One region of the Halomonas sp. B23F22_10 genome, then DNA from elsewhere that is predicted to be linked to it. Evidence: predicted binding sites of a transcription regulator. Region 1 holds the regulator's gene; the other holds the start of a gene.

Region 1 (7,432 bases):
GTGGCTGCTGTTCTCGGCCTGGATGATGGCGGTCACCTACCTCGACTATCCGATGGACAACAACAAGGTGCCCTTCGCCGACATGCGTCGCCGCCTCGCCGCGCGCCGCTGGCCGACGCTGACCTACGGCGGCTGGGTGATGCTGATCACCTGGCTGCCGCTGGCCAACCTGCTCCTGCTGCCCGGCGCCGTGGCCGGCGCGGTGCTGATGTGGGAAGACCACTATCGGGCGCTCGCGCCCGACCCCGCCCCGGCGAGGCGCTGACGCTCCAGGCGTCGTGATCGCGTGACCTCCCTCCGCCCGGCCTGCGTCGGGCGGAGTCGTGTCCGGGACGGAATCAGGCGCGCCGCGAGGACGGCGCGGCGTCGGTGAGGCGCGCGGCGGGGAAGATGCAGCGGAAGGTGGCGCCCTCGCCGAGCCGGGAATCGATCTCCAGCTGGGCATCGTGGCGCAGCAGCACGTGCTTGACGATGGCCAGCCCCAGGCCGGTGCCGCCGGTGGCGGTGCTGCGGCCCTTGTCGACCCGGTAGAAGCGCTCGGTCAGGCGCGGGATGTGCAGCGGGTCGATGCCCTCGCCGTCGTCCTCGACCTCCAGGCAGGCGCCGTCGCCCCAGGGACGCCAGCGCAGCACGATGCGGCTGTCCTCGCCGGCGTAGCGCACGGCATTGAAGGCCAGGTTGGAGACGGCGCTGTGCAGCTCCTTCTCCGAGCCGAGCAGGGCGCGGGGCTCGTCGATCTCCACCTCCAGTCGATGATGGCTCTCGGACAGCGCCTCGGCGTCGCGGCGCACGGCCTCGAGCAGGCTGGCCGGGTCGAGGTGGACGTCGTCGTGGCCGCCCTGGTCGTTCTCCAGCCGCGACAGCAGCAGCAGGTCGTTGACCAGGTTCTGCATGCGCCGGGTCTGGCTCTGCATCTGGCCGATGCCGCGGCCGAGGCGCTCCGGCAGCATCTCGGCCATGTCGCCGTAGGTCTCGAGGTAGCCCGTCAGCACGGTGAGCGGGGTGCGCAGCTCGTGGGAGACATTGGCCACGAAGTCGCGGCGCATCTGCTCGAGGCGGTGCAGGCGGGTGATGTCGCGGGCCATCACCAGGCGTTCGTCGTCGCCGTAGAGGGTGATCTGGAACTGCAGGATCAGGTTCTCGTCGATCGGCGAGCACAGCGTCAGCGGCTCGCGGTAGTCGCGGGCGTGGAAGTAGTCGACAAAGCTCGGGTCGCGGAGCAGGTTGGTGATGTGCTGGCCGCGGTCCAGGGTCGGCTTGAGGCCCAGCATCCGCTCGGCGGCGCTGTTCCACCACTCCATGTCGCCGTGGCGGTCGAGCATCACCACGCTGTCGCGCATCGCCTCGGAGGATTCCTGGATGCGGCTCAGGGTGTCGCGCAGCCGCCGCTGGGTGATGCGCTGCCCCTTCTGGTAGCGGTAGAGGCGGTCGAACAGTTCCCCCCACAGCCCCATCGCCGAGGGCGGCTCGTCATGGGGGTGATGGGTCAGCCATTCCTGCAGCGCGTGGAGCTGGCGCATCTGGTAGAAGAGGTAGATGGTGAGCCCCACGGCGAGGCCGAGGCCGCTCAGGGCGAAGGGCCAGCCGATCAGCGCGCCGGCGGCCACCAGGGACGCCAGCCGCCAACATTCGCGTCGCCACAGCCGGCCCATGTCAGGCCTTGGCGGAGAAGCGGTAGCCGGTGCCGCGCACGGTCTGGATCAGCTGCTGGTGCGGCTCGCCCAGCGCCTTGCGCAGGCGGCGGATATGCACGTCCACGGTGCGCTCCTCGACGTAGACGTTGCCGCCCCAGACCTGGTCGAGCAGCTGGCCGCGGGTGTAGGCGCGTTCCTGGTGGGTCATGAAGAACTGCAGCAGGCGGTACTCGGTGGGGCCGATCTCCAGCGACTGGCCGTCGATGCTGACGCGGTGGCTGACCGGGTCGAGCATCAGGCCCTCGACCTGGACCGGATCCTCGACGCCGCGCGGCGTGGCCCGGCGCAGGACCGCCTTGAGGCGCGCCACCAGCTCGCGGGGCGAGAAGGGCTTGGTGATGTAGTCGTCGGCCCCGGACTCGAGGCCCTGGATCTTGTTGTCCTCTTCGCCCTTGGCGGTGAGCATGATGATCGGCAGCTCCGAGGTGCCTTCCTCGCGCTTGAGCCGGCGGGCGAGCTCGACGCCGCTGGTGCCGGGCATCATCCAGTCCAGCAGCACCAGGTCGGGCTGGTGATCGACGACCATGGCGTGGGCGCTCTGGGCATTGTCCGCCTCGAGCACGCGATAGTCGGCCATCTCCAGCGCCACGGCGATCATCTCGCGGATGGGCGCTTCATCATCGACGATCAGTACGGTCTTGGCGGTCATCCCGGGGCCTCATGGTCGAGAGCAGTGACATATTGGTGACGATGACAGCATGTCCTTGTGACAATACCGTGACAGCCTCGTCCTGTCGCCCCCGCTCAGCGCCGCGGTTTTTTCCCGCCCGGCGTCACGCGCCGGCGCCCGGCCACAGCGACAGCGCGATGCCGGCGAACACCAAGAGCCCCGACCAGTGATTGTTGAGGAAGGCCTGGAAGCAGCGATCGCGATCGCGGTGGCGGATCAGCCGCTGTTGGTGGACGAAGGTCGCCGCCATGGCGGCCAGGCCGAGCCAGAAGAAGCCGGTGAGGCCGAGGCGCTCGCCGGCCCAGGCCAGCAGGGCGAGCGTGGCCAGCTGCAGCAGGCCGATGATCCGCTTGTCGGCGCGGCCGAACAGTACCGCGGTGGACTTGATGCCGATGCGCAGGTCGTCGTCGCGGTCGACCATGGCGTACTCGGTGTCGTAGGCCACGGTCCACAGCACGTTGGCGGCGAACAGCAGCCAGGCCTCCAGCGGCACATGGCCGAGCACCGCGCCGAAGGCCATGGGAATGGCCCACGAGAAGGCCGCGCCCAGCACCACCTGGGGCAGATGGGTGTAGCGCTTCATGAAGGGATAGACGAAGGCCAGGATCACGCCGCCCACCGACAGCATCACGGTGAAGGCATTGGTGAAGCACACCAGCACGAAGGCCGCCAGCACCAGGCCGGCGAACAGCCCCTTGGCCTCGCCTTCGCCGATGCGTCCGGTGGCCAGCGGACGTGACTTCGTCCGCTTCACGTGGCCGTCGAAGTGGCGGTCGGCGTAGTCGTTGACCACGCAGCCCGCGGCCCGCATCAGGTAGACCCCGGCGACGAAGATCAGCAGCAGCCGGCGCTCGGGAACGCCCTCGGCCGCCGTCCACAGCGCCCACAGCGTCGGCCACATCAGCAGCCAGGTGCCGATGGGGCGGTCGAGGCGCGTCAGGTGCAGGAAGTCGGGCAGCCGGGCCAGCCCCTTGGGGCGCATCAGGGAACGTTCCATGTGGGTCTCTCGGTTGAATCGGACGACGCGGGTTTCGGGCGATGCCAGACGCAGCCTATCGCGCCGGCAGGGCCAGGTCATCCGCCATGGCGTCGAGGAAGAACTCCTGGACCAGCACCGCGAAGCGGCCGTGGCGCAGCACCGAGCGGCGACCCCAGGGGCCGGGCGCGTCGTGGAAGGGCGCCGGGTCGGCGCTGACCTCGATGGGGCCGCGCTCGAGGCCGGGCTGGCGGAACAGCCAGTGCCCCAGCGAGCGCTCGCCGAGGCCCGCCAGCCGCTGGCCGTGCAGGCCGTGGAGCGGGGCCACCGAGCGCGCCATCACCCAGGAACGATCGCCGAGACACAGCGCGACCTCGCGCCGCCAGACCAGGCGGTCCGGCGCCGTGCCCAGCGCCATGGCCTCGTCGCGGCGCGGCCGGCCCAGGCGCTGGTCGAGCAGCCTGACCCGGAAGCGGCGAGGCGCGCCGGCCTCGATCAGCCGCTGGGTCAGCGAGCCCCGGGTGGCGATCCAGCGCCACCAGGCCGGGCTCATGGCGGGGCGTGCCGCCGCCAGGGGGCGCCAGCGGGGCGAAAGGGCCGGGGCGTGATTCACTGCGCGACTCCGCGTCCAATGCAAGGGGCGGCTAGTGTACCATGGCGGCCCGTCGCGCCCCCTGCAGCGAGGAGCCCCATGAGCGCACCCCTGACCATCATCGGCTCCGGCATGGCCGGGCTGGGCCTGGCGCGCCAGGTCCGGGCCCTGCAGCCCGAGCGCCCCATCACCCTGATCACCGCCGACGGCGGCGAGGACTACTCCAAGCCGCTGCTCTCCACCGGCTTCGCCAAGCGCCTGCCGCCGGATCGCCTGGCCTCGCTCAGCGCCCTGGAGGCGGCCGACCGGCTCGGCGTGACGATGCGCACGCACACCCGGGTCGAGGCCATCGATCCGGCCGCGCGGACCCTGGCCCTCGGCGCCGAGCGGCTGCCCTGGGGCGAGCTGGTGCTGGCCACCGGCGCGGCGCCGGCGCCGCCCTTCGCCATGCCCGAGGCGCTGGCCGGCCGGGTCCATACCGTCAACGACCTCGACGACTACCGCGCCTTCCACGCCGCCCTGGCGGCGCTCGGCCGCCCGGCCCGGGTCGCCGTGGTCGGCATCGGCCTGGTGGGCTGCGAGTTCACCAACGACCTGGCCGCCGGCGGCCATGCGGTCGAGCTGATCGCCCCGGAGGCGGCGCCGCTGCCGCGGCTGCTGCCCGAGCCGCTGGGCCGGGCCCTGGGCGAGGCCTTCGTCGAGGCCGGCATCGCCCTGCACACCGGGCGCACGGTCGACGCGCTCTCGTCCGAGGGCGAGCGGGTGGCGCTGGGCCTGGACGACGGCACCGCCCTCGAGGCCGATCTGGTGCTGGTGGCCACCGGGCTGCGGCCGCGCAGCGCCCTGGCCGAGGCCGCGGGACTGGCCGTGGGGCCGGCCGGCATCCTCGTCGATCGCCGGCTTTCGACCTCGTCGCCCGGCATCCATGCGCTGGGCGACGTGGCCTGCGTCGACGGCGTCAATGCCATGTACGTCCAGCCGCTGCAGGCCGGCGCCAAGGCGCTGGCGGCGACGCTTGCCGGCACGCCCACCGAGGTACGCTACGGCCCCTGGCCGGTGCTGGTGAAGACACCGCTGCTGCCGGTGGTCTCGCTGCCGCCGACCCGTGCGCCCGCTCGCTGGCGCATCGAGGGCGAGGGGGCGGATCTGACCGCCCTGGCCGAGGATGAAGACGGACGTTTGATCGGATTTGCGTTGACAGGCGCCTGCGTGCGTCGGAAAGTCGAACTGGCGCGCGCTGCACCGCCGTTGCTAGGCTAGTGACGTCAACGACGGCGCCCCCGGTGTTCCGGGCCTGGCAGCGGCGTTGCCACACGGCGTCATGCGTCTGCCTCACATGCCATGGCAGGCGGGTGGTGCATGAATCAGCGCGAACAACAACGCGGCCGATGGGATCATCGGCAGGATGTCAAACCAGGAGGGCTGTATGCGCAAACCAGAACTCGCCGCGGCGATCGCCGAGCGTGCCGATCTGTCCAAGGACAAGGCCAGCCAGGTGCTGAACGTCATTCTCGACGAGATCACCGGCAGCGTGTCCGACGGCAAGGACGTGTCGCTGATCGGTTTCGGTACTTTCACCGTGCGCGAGCGTGCCGCCCGCACCGGCAAGAACCCCCAGACCGGCGAATCCCTGACCATCCCGGCCAGCAAGACCGTGGCCTTCAAGCCCGGCAAGGGCCTCAAGGACGCCGTCGCCAAATAAGGCGCGACGCGCGGCTCGATTCCCGGGCCGCGCGGCCTCACCCCCCTCATTTCCGCTTTCCGGCCAACGGTGTACCGATGAAGCTACGCCTGATGCTGTGGGTGCTCGGCGTGCTGCTCAAGCGTGCGCTGCGGCGCAAGCCCGCCTTTCGCGATCGCCTGGGTGACCTGAAACGCCTCGACTGGGGCATCGGCACCGAGAATCTCGCCATCGCCCGCCACTATCGGATGTCGCCCCGGGGCATCGAGACCGGCAGCGGCCTGCCGGTGGATCTCGACCTGGAGCTGCGCTTCGAGGACGCGGACACGGCGCTCCGGGTGCTCAGGAAGCCGACCCAGAAGGCCTTCCTCGACGGCATGATGGCCGGCCGCGTGCGGCTGGTCGGCGATGCCAGGGACCTCGACCGCCTGCAGGGCCTGCTGAAGTACCTGTAGCGCCGAGCTACAAGCGCCGAGCTACAAGCGCCGAGCTACAAGCGCCGAGCTACAAGCGCCGAGCTACAAGCGCCGAGCTACAAGAAAACCCCGAAGGCTTCCACCTTCGGGGCTTTCTTTTGCGGCGGACGATTTCACGCTCCTGGCTTGCAGCTTGCAGCTTGCAGCTTGCAGCTTGCAGCTTGCAGCTGTCAGACCTGCCCGTAGCGCCCGGCTTCCTCACCCAGCCAGCGGCGGATCAGCGGCCGGCTAGCCTCGGGGTGCTCGGCCAGCAGCGCCTCGGCCAGCGGCGAGATGCGCGGCAGCAGGTCGGCGTCGCGTTCCAGATCGGCGATCTTCATCTGCGCCAGGCCGGTCTGGCGGGTGCCCAGCACCTCGCCGGGGCCGCGGATCTCCAGGTCCTGCTCGGCGATGCGGAAGCCGTCGTTGGTCTCGCGCATCACCGTCAGCCGCTTGCGCGAGTGATCCGACAGCGGCGGGTGATAGAGCAGCACGCAGAAGCTCGCGGTGGCGCCGCGCCCGACCCGGCCGCGCAGCTGGTGCAGCTGGGAGAGGCCTAGCCGCTCCGGGTTCTCGATGATCATCAGGCTGGCATTGGGCACGTCGACGCCGACCTCGATCACCGTGGTGGCCACCAGCAGGTCCAGCTCGCCGGCCTTGAAGGCGGCCATCACCTCGGCCTTCTCGGTGGCCTTCATGCGGCCGTGGACCAGGCCCACGGCGAGCTCCGGTAGCGCCTCGACCAGCTCGTCGCGGCTGGCCTCGGCGGCCTGGCACTGCAGCGCCTCGGACTCCTCGATCAGGGTGCAGACCCAGTAGGCCTGGCGGCCCTCGGCGCAGGCGTGGCGGATGCGCTCGACCACCTCGGGGCGGCGCTCGTCGGGCACCACCACCGTCTTCACCGGGGTACGCCCGGGGGGCAGCTCGTCGATCACCGAGACGTCCAGGTCGGCGTAGGCGCTCATCGCCAGGGTGCGCGGGATCGGCGTGGCGGTCATCACCATCTGGTGGGGCGTCAGGCCGCCGGCCTCGCCCTTCTCGCGCAGCGCCAGGCGCTGGTGGACGCCGAAGCGGTGCTGCTCGTCGATGATCGCCAGGCCCAGCCGCTGGAAGTGGACATCGCCCTGGAACAGCGCATGGGTGCCGACCACCATCTGCGCCCGGCCGTCGTGGATCGCCGCCTTGGCGTCGAGCCGCGCCTTGCCCTTGAGCTTGCCCGCCAGCCAGGCCACCTCGATGCCGAGCGGTTCGAACCAGGCCTTGAAGGCGCGATAGTGCTGCTCGGCGAGGATCTCGGTGGGCGCCATCATGGCCGCCTGGCAGCCGCCGGCGATGGCAGACAGCGCCGCTATGGCGGCGACCAC
Region 2 (7,432 bases), on a different contig from region 1:
CGCCTCCACCGGCTACGGCACCCTCGGCTACGGCCTGCCGGCGGCGCTCGGCGCCAGCCTCGCCCGCCCCGATCTGCCGGTGGTGGCCCTGGTCGGCGACGGCGGGGTGATGTTCACCCTGCCGGAGCTGGCCTGCGCGGTGGAGGAGCGCCTGCCGGTGGTGATCCTGCTGTGGCACAACCAGGGCTACGAGGAGATCCGCCGCTTCATGGACGACGCCGGCGTCACCCGCCTCGGCGTCGACCTCCAGGCCCCGGACTTCCTCACCGTGGCCCGCGGCTTCGGCTGCCTGGCCACCCGCGTCGCCACCGCCACCGAACTGGCCCATGCCCTGGCCAGCCGTCCCGTCGACGGCCCGCTTTTGATCGAGATCGACGCCGCGGCCTGGGCTCGCGCCGCCTCGCCTGACACCGGACCCGGAGCCTGACATGCAACGACTCACCCAGCAGTTCATCGACAACCACTGGATCGCGAGCCGCGGCGAACGCCGCCTGCCGGTGACCGATCCCTATCGCCAGGAGACGATCGCCGAGGTCACCGCCGGCGACCCGGCCGACGTCGACGCCGCGGTGGACGCCGCGCGTCGCGCCCTGCCCGCCTGGCAGGCGCTGGGCGGCGAGCGTCGGGCGGCCTATCTCGAGGCCTTCGCCGACGCCCTCGCCGAGCGCCGCGAGGCGTTGATGCGGCTGTCTTCGACCAACAACGGCAAGGCCCTGGCCGAGACCGCCATCGATCTCGACGATGCCATCGCCTGCTATCGCTACTACGCCGGCCAGGCCCGCGCCCTGGAGGCCCGCCAGGGGCGCCTGGTCGAGCATGGCATGGACGGCATCGAGGCCCGCACCTACGAGGACCCGGCCGGCGTGGTCGGGCTGATCACGCCCTGGAACTTCCCGCTGGTCACCAGCGCCTGGAAGATCGCCCCGGCGCTGGCCGCCGGCTGCACGGTGGTGTTCAAGCCCTCCGAGGTCACCCCGCTGCCCGAACAGGCCGTGGCCGAGATCGCCCTCGAGATCGGCCTCCCGGCCGGGGTGCTCAACCTGGTGCACGGCGACGGCGAGGGCATCGGCGCGCCGCTCAGCGCCCATCCCGGCGTCGACAAGCTGTCCTTCACCGGCAGCAACGCCGTGGGCGAGCAAGTCATGCGCGCCGCCGCCGCGGGCACCCGCGGCGTGTCGCTGGAGCTCGGCGGCAAGTCGCCGATCCTGGTGCTGGACGACGCCGAGGTCGAGGCCGCCGCCGACTGGGTGATGGCCGGCATCTACTTCAACAGCGGGCAGATCTGCTCGGCCACCTCGCGGCTGATCGTGCACGCCTCGCTGGCCGACGCGCTCTATGCGGCGCTGGCCACGCGCATCGACGCCATCCGCCTGGGCGACCCGCTCGCCGACGACACCGACATGGGCCCGATGACCAGCGCGCGGCAGCGCGCGGCCGTGGAGGGCTACCTGGCCATCGCCGCCGAGGAGGGTCTCACCGCGGTGCGCGACGCCCGACACCGCGAGCTGCCCGCCCAGGGCGAGTTCGTCGCACCGACCCTGTATCGCGATGTGCCGGTCGACAGCCCACTGTGGCGGGAGGAGGTCTTCGGCCCGGTGCTGTGCGCCCGCAGCGTCGACAGCGACGCCGAGGCCATCGCGCTGGCCAACGACTCCGCCTTCGGCCTCGCCGCCACGGTGATCTCGGGCGACGCCGACCGCGCCCGCCGCGTCGGCCGCGCGCTGCGGGCCGGCAGCATCTGGTTCAACAGCGAGCAGCTGGTGCTGCCGGAGGCGAGCTGGGGCGGCTTCGGCATCAGCGGCATCGGCCGCGAGTTGGGCCCCTGGGGGCTGGCGGGCTACCTGGAGGTCAAGCACCTGATCGGGCCGGCGGACTGACGACCCCCGGCGCGCAAGACACGCCGCCCCGGCCCTCCGGCCGGGGCGGCGTCGTTTCCCCCTAGTCGCGGCTCTGCGGCGCGGCGCTGAGCGTCAGCTCGATGGCGTCGTGGCGCCAGTATTCGTCGTCGCAGTCCACGGCGCGGCCGTTCTGGTCGTGGTTGATGCGGGTGATGCGCTGCGCCGGGCTGCCGGGCGCGGCACGCAGCGCCTCGGCGGCCCGCCCGCCGAGCACGGTGGAGCCCAGCTCGAAGCCGACCCGACTGACCCGAATGGCGTACTCGCGGCGATAGAGGTCGGTGAGCGAGCGGGCCGCCAGGTCGAAGGCGAGGATCCCCGGGAAGCACTCGGGCCTCAGATGGTGCTCCACGTAGAGCACCGGCCGACCGTCGATCCGCCGCGCCCGGACGATCCGCTGCACCGGCGCGCCCTGCGCCAGTCCCAGCCGCCTCGCCACCACCGCCGGTGCCGGCACCTCGCCGGCCTCGAGCAGCGTCGTCTCGGCGCGGCGCTGCTGTGACTCGACCATCTCGCGAAACGGCAGGCACGCCAGCAGGTCGTAGCGCAGCCGCGGCGGCGAGACGAACCAGCCACGCCGATTCTCCCGATAGATGCGCCCCTCGGCCTCCAGCTGGGCCAGCGCCTCGCGCAGGGTGATCCGGGTGGTGGCGAAGCGCGCCATCATCTGACGCTCGGAGGGCAGGCGCCCCCCGGCCGCCGGCTGCCCCTCCTCGAGCAGGGAGAGCAGGGCCTGGTGCAGGCCGTGCGCCTGGGGCGTCAGCGCGGCATCCGGCGCGGAGGGGCGAAACTCGGCGGAAGAGGGCATGGCAAGGACTCGCTGACTGGTCTAGATCAATATTGCCACGACAAGGGAGATGGCAAAACGGCGTCAGTCTAGCGAAGGCCGGATGTCAGCCTGATGACAGCCGCCACATGACGAAATCATCGGGGAAAAGGGCGAGCATGGCCGGACATGGTACCGCCATCGAACTGACACCGGATCGTCATTTCTGGCGCCTAGAGTGCATCCTGTCGGCCGAACTGAACTAGACCAGATGATCGGCCACACGCGTATCGCCACATCCGTTCACCGCATGGAGCCTCGCCGTGAAACCGTCTCGTCCGCTGTTTACCCGTCTCGCCCTGGGCTGCGCCCTGGGCACCCTCGTCGCCGGCCCGGCCCAGGCCGATGACCATGACCTGTCCGCCCTGATCGAGGCCGCCCAGGCGGAAGGTCGCGTCGACAGCGTCGGCATGCCCGACACCTGGGCCAACTGGCAGGACACCTGGGCCGACCTGGAGGCCGAGTACGGCCTCGCCCACATGGACACCGACATGAGCTCCGCCGAAGAGGTCGCCAAGTTCAAGGCCGAGGGCGAGAACGCCACCGCCGACATCGGCGACGTGGGCTTCGCCTTCGGCCCGATCGCGGTCCAGCAGGGCGTCACCCAGCCCTACAAGCCCACCACCTGGGACGAGATCCCCGACTGGGCGAAGGACGAGGACGGCCACTGGATGCTGGGCTACACCGGCACCATCGCGCTGATGATCAACAAGGACCTGGTGCCCGAGGGAGAGCGCCCCGCCGCCTTCGCCGACCTGAGCGAGGGCGACTACGCGGTCGCGGTGGGCGCCGTGGGCCAGGCCTCCCAGGCCAACAACGCCGTGCTGGCCGCCGCCTACGCCAATGGCGGCGACGAGGGCGACCTGGCCCCGGGCCTGGCGGTGTTCGCCGAGCTGGCCGAGCAGGGGCGCCTCTCGCTGGCCGAGCCGAGCATCGCCAACCTGGAGAAGGGCGAGGTCGAGGTGGCCCTGCTGTGGGACTTCAACGCCCTGAACTACCGTGACCGGATCGATCGCGACACCTTCGAGGTGGTGATCCCCGCCGACGCCTCGGTGACCTCCGGCTACGCCACCATCATCAACCGGCACGCGCCGCATCCCCATGCCGCCAAGCTGGCCCGGGAATACATCCTCTCCGACGAGGGCCAGTTCAACCTGGCCGAGGGCTATGCCCGGCCGATCCGCGCCGAGCACCTGACCCTGCCCGAGGCGATCGCCGCCAAGCTGCTGCCCAACGCACAGTACGCCAATGCTCGGCCGATCCAGGACTTCGCCGCCTGGGAACAGAGCGCCCGCGAGCTGCCGCGCCAGTGGCAGTCCCAGGTGCTGATCCACCAGCAGTAACCCCGCGCCCCATCCACCATCGCCGCTTCCCGCTCAGGGAAGCGGCCTGGAGCCCGTCATGTCACACCGTGTGATCCTGGTCGTCCTCGACGGCCTCAACCATGCCGTCGGCCAGCATGCCATGGGGCACCTGCACGCCCTGTGCGAGGCCGGCCGCGGCAGCTACCACAGCCTGGACTGCGAGCTACCGGCCATGTCGCGGCCGCTCTACGAGTGCCTGCTCACCGGCGACCGGCCGGTGGATTCCGGGGTGGTCCATAATCAGGTCGTGCGTCGCTCCCACGGCACGAGCCTGTTCGACCTGGCGGTGCGCCAGGGCCGGCGCACCGCGGCGGCGGCCTACCACTGGATCAGCGAGCTCTACCTGGTCGCCCCCTTCGATCGCACCCGGCACCGCTTCCACGAGGACCCCGAGAGCGCCATCCAGGCGGGGCTCTTCTACTGGCAGGACCACTACCCCGACGATCATCTGTTCAGCGACGCCGAGATCCTGCGCCGGCGCCAGGATCCCGACTTCCTGCTGGTCCACAGCATGAACATCGACGACGCCGGCCACCATCACGGCGGCGACACGCCCCAGTACCGCAACGCCGCCCGCCACGCCGACATCGCCCTGGCCGACTACCTGCCCCGCTGGCTGGCCGAGGGCTACCAGGTGATGGTCACCGCCGATCACGGCATGAATGCCGATCGCTCCCACTCCGGCATCCTCGAGGAGGAGCGCCGGGTGCCGCTGTGGACCTTCGGCGATGCCTTCGCCCACCGCCCGGTGGAGCGCCTGGAGCAGACCCGCCTGTGCGGCACCCTGGCCTGCCTGCTGGGCCTGGTCCACGACAAGCCTCGTCACGACGAGCTGCTGGTCGACGGGAGCGCGTCGCCATGAGTCGCCTCTCCCCCGCGCTGTTGTGGCTCGCCCCCTTCGCGGTGGTCTTCGCGGCCTTCCAGCTGGCGCCGCTGGCCTGGGTCGCCGTCAGCGCCTTCCGGGTCGGCGAGGGCTGGGGCCTGGATCACTTCCGGGAGATCGCGAGCTCGCCCTTCTTCCGTCAGGCGATCTGGCGCAGCCTGGAGATCTCGCTGGTCTCGAGCCTGATGGGGCTGGTCATCGCCACCCTCACCTGCCACAGCCTGAGCCGCACCGACGGTCGGCTGCGGCGGCTGATGGTGGCCTTCACCAACATGACCAGCAACTTCGCCGGTGTTCCCCTGGCCTTCGCCTTCATCATCCTGCTGGGCGCCAACGGGGTGCTGACCCTGGCCCTGCAGCGCCTGGGGGTGATCGACGACTTCAACCTCTATTCGAAGGCCGGGCTGATCGTCATCTACACCTGGTTCCAGATCCCGCTGGGCATCCTGCTGCTGTTTCCCGCCTTCGGCGGCCTGCGCCCGGACTGGCGGGAGGCGGCCAGCCTGCTGGGCGCGGGTCGCCTGGGGTACTGGCGGCACGTGGGGCTGCCGGTGCTGTGGCCGGCGTTGGCCGGCACCCTGACCATCCTGCTGGCCAACGCCATGGGCGCCTATGCCACCGTCTACGCCCTGGTCAACACCAGCTACAACCTGATGACCATACGCATCGCCAACCTGGTGTCGGGCGACCTCTTCCTGCAGCCGAACCTGGCCAGCGCCCTGGCGCTGGTACTGGTGGCGCTGCTGGCGGTGGTCACCCTGATCCAGCAGTGGCTGCTGCGCAGGAGCTACCATGTCGCCGAACGCTGATCTCGCCCTGCCGCGACCCGCCCCCCGCCGCCTGGCGCTGCCCTCCTCCCACGGCCTGGTGGTGATCGCGGTGTTCACCCTGCTGGCGCTGCCGCTGGTAGCCACCCTGGGCTATGCCCTGGCGGCGAGCTGGGGCGCCAGCCTGCTGCCCGACGGCCTGACCCTGAAGTGGTTCGCCGAGCTGTGGACCACGCCGCGCTTCCTGGCCGCCTTCGCCCGCTCGCTGCTGGTGGCCGCCGGCGCCCTGGCGCTGTCGCTGGTCCTGGTGGTGCCGGTGGCCCTGCTGGCCCATACCCGCTATCCGCGCCTGGATGCCTGGATGAACGGCCTGATCCTGATGCCCTTCGCCGTGCCGCCGGTGGTCTCCTCGGTGGGCCTGCTGCAGCTCTATGCCGGCGGGCCGCTGCCGCTGGTGGGCACGCCCTGGATCCTGATCCCGACCTACTTCACCATCGTGCTGCCCTTCATGTACCGGGCCATCGCCAACAGCCTGCGTGCCATCGACGTGGTGGCGCTTCAGGACGCCGCCCGCCTGCTGGGCGCCGGGCCGCTGCAGGCCTTCTTCCTGGTGGTGCTGCCCAATATCCGGGTCGGGGTACAGATCGCCATCTTCCTGTCGTTTTCCTTCCTCGCCGGCGAGTTCGTGTTCGCCAACATGCTGGTGGGCACCCGCTTCGAGACCCTGCAGGTCTACCTCAACAACATGCGCGGCGAGAGCGGCCATTTCACCAGCGCCCTGGTCATCACCCTGTTCGCCTTCACCCTCCTGCTGACCTGGCTGGGCAACCGCCAGGCCGACCACGCCAAGGACACCGCCCCATGACGCCTTCCATGACCACCGGCGCCCCCGTGTCGATGCCCTTCACCCGCGACGCGGCGCACGACGCGCCGGACGGCCTGATGCAGGGCCTGCTGCGCGACCAGCAGGCCGCCCGGGGCTACCTGCGCCTCGAGGGGCTGGCCAAGCGTTTCGGCACCACCCGGGTCTTCGAGGGCATCGACGCCGAGATCGCTCGGGGGGAGTTCATCACCCTGCTCGGCCCCTCCGGCTGCGGCAAGTCGACCCTGCTGCGCGCCCTCGCCGGCCTCACGCCGCTGGATCGCGGACGGCTGGTGGTGGACGACCAGGACATCACGGCGCTGCCCCCCCAGCAGCGCGGCATCGGCATGGTCTTCCAGCACTATGCCCTCTTCCCCAACCTACGGGTCGAGGACAACGTGGCCTTCGGGCTGCGCATGAAGCGGGTGCGCCGCGAGGAGCGCCAGCGCCGGGTCGAGGAGGCCCTGCGCCTGGTGGAGCTCGGCGATCAGGCACGCAAGTACCCCCACCAGCTCTCCGGCGGCCAGTGCCAGCGCGTCGCCCTGGCCCGCGCCCTGGTGGTCGAGCCACGCATCCTGCTGATGGACGAGCCGCTGTCGGCGCTGGACGCGCGCATCCGCCGTCACCTGCGCGACCAGCTCCGCGACATCCAGCAGAGCCTGGGCCTGACCACCCTGTTCGTCACCCACGACCAGGAGGAGGCCCTGCTGATGTCCGACCGGATCCTGCTGATGCACGAGGGGCGCATCCTCCAGCAGGGCGACGCCGAGGCCCTCTACACCCGGCCGGCCGATCGCCACGCGGCGGGCTTCATGGGACACTACAACCTGCTCGA

Evidence for each region. Region 1 encodes PhoB, which activates phosphate uptake and scavenging genes when phosphate is short. Its sites were predicted from a motif close to TGTCATANNNNTGTCANA; they were not measured.
Region 2: the regulator PhoB is predicted to act here: its motif matches at 2,785-2,802, upstream of ACGTNF_RS15520 (UTRA domain-containing protein).

Annotation. Positions count from the first base shown of each region.
Region 1 covers NZ_JBIEKF010000005.1:134,491-141,922, reverse strand. Annotated here, with positions in the region: gene cysZ (sulfate transporter CysZ) at 1-265, shown strand, start outside; gene phoR (phosphate regulon sensor histidine kinase PhoR) at 339-1,652, opposite strand; gene phoB (phosphate regulon transcriptional regulator PhoB) at 1,654-2,343, opposite strand; gene ubiA (4-hydroxybenzoate octaprenyltransferase) at 2,468-3,361, opposite strand; gene ACGTNF_RS12895 (chorismate--pyruvate lyase family protein) at 3,417-3,893, opposite strand; gene ACGTNF_RS12890 (NAD(P)/FAD-dependent oxidoreductase) at 4,032-5,192, shown strand; gene ACGTNF_RS12885 (HU family DNA-binding protein) at 5,359-5,634, shown strand; gene ACGTNF_RS12880 (hypothetical protein) at 5,712-6,068, shown strand; gene recG (ATP-dependent DNA helicase RecG) at 6,260-7,432, opposite strand, start outside.
Region 2 covers NZ_JBIEKF010000008.1:69,218-76,649, reverse strand. Annotated here, with positions in the region: gene ACGTNF_RS15530 (5-guanidino-2-oxopentanoate decarboxylase) at 1-427, shown strand, start outside; gene ACGTNF_RS15525 (aldehyde dehydrogenase family protein) at 429-1,877, shown strand; gene ACGTNF_RS15520 (UTRA domain-containing protein) at 1,939-2,703, opposite strand; gene ACGTNF_RS15515 (ABC transporter substrate-binding protein) at 2,985-4,064, shown strand; gene ACGTNF_RS15510 (alkaline phosphatase family protein) at 4,123-4,947, shown strand; gene ACGTNF_RS15505 (ABC transporter permease) at 4,944-5,777, shown strand; gene ACGTNF_RS15500 (ABC transporter permease) at 5,761-6,600, shown strand; gene ACGTNF_RS15495 (ABC transporter ATP-binding protein) at 6,597-7,432, shown strand, end outside.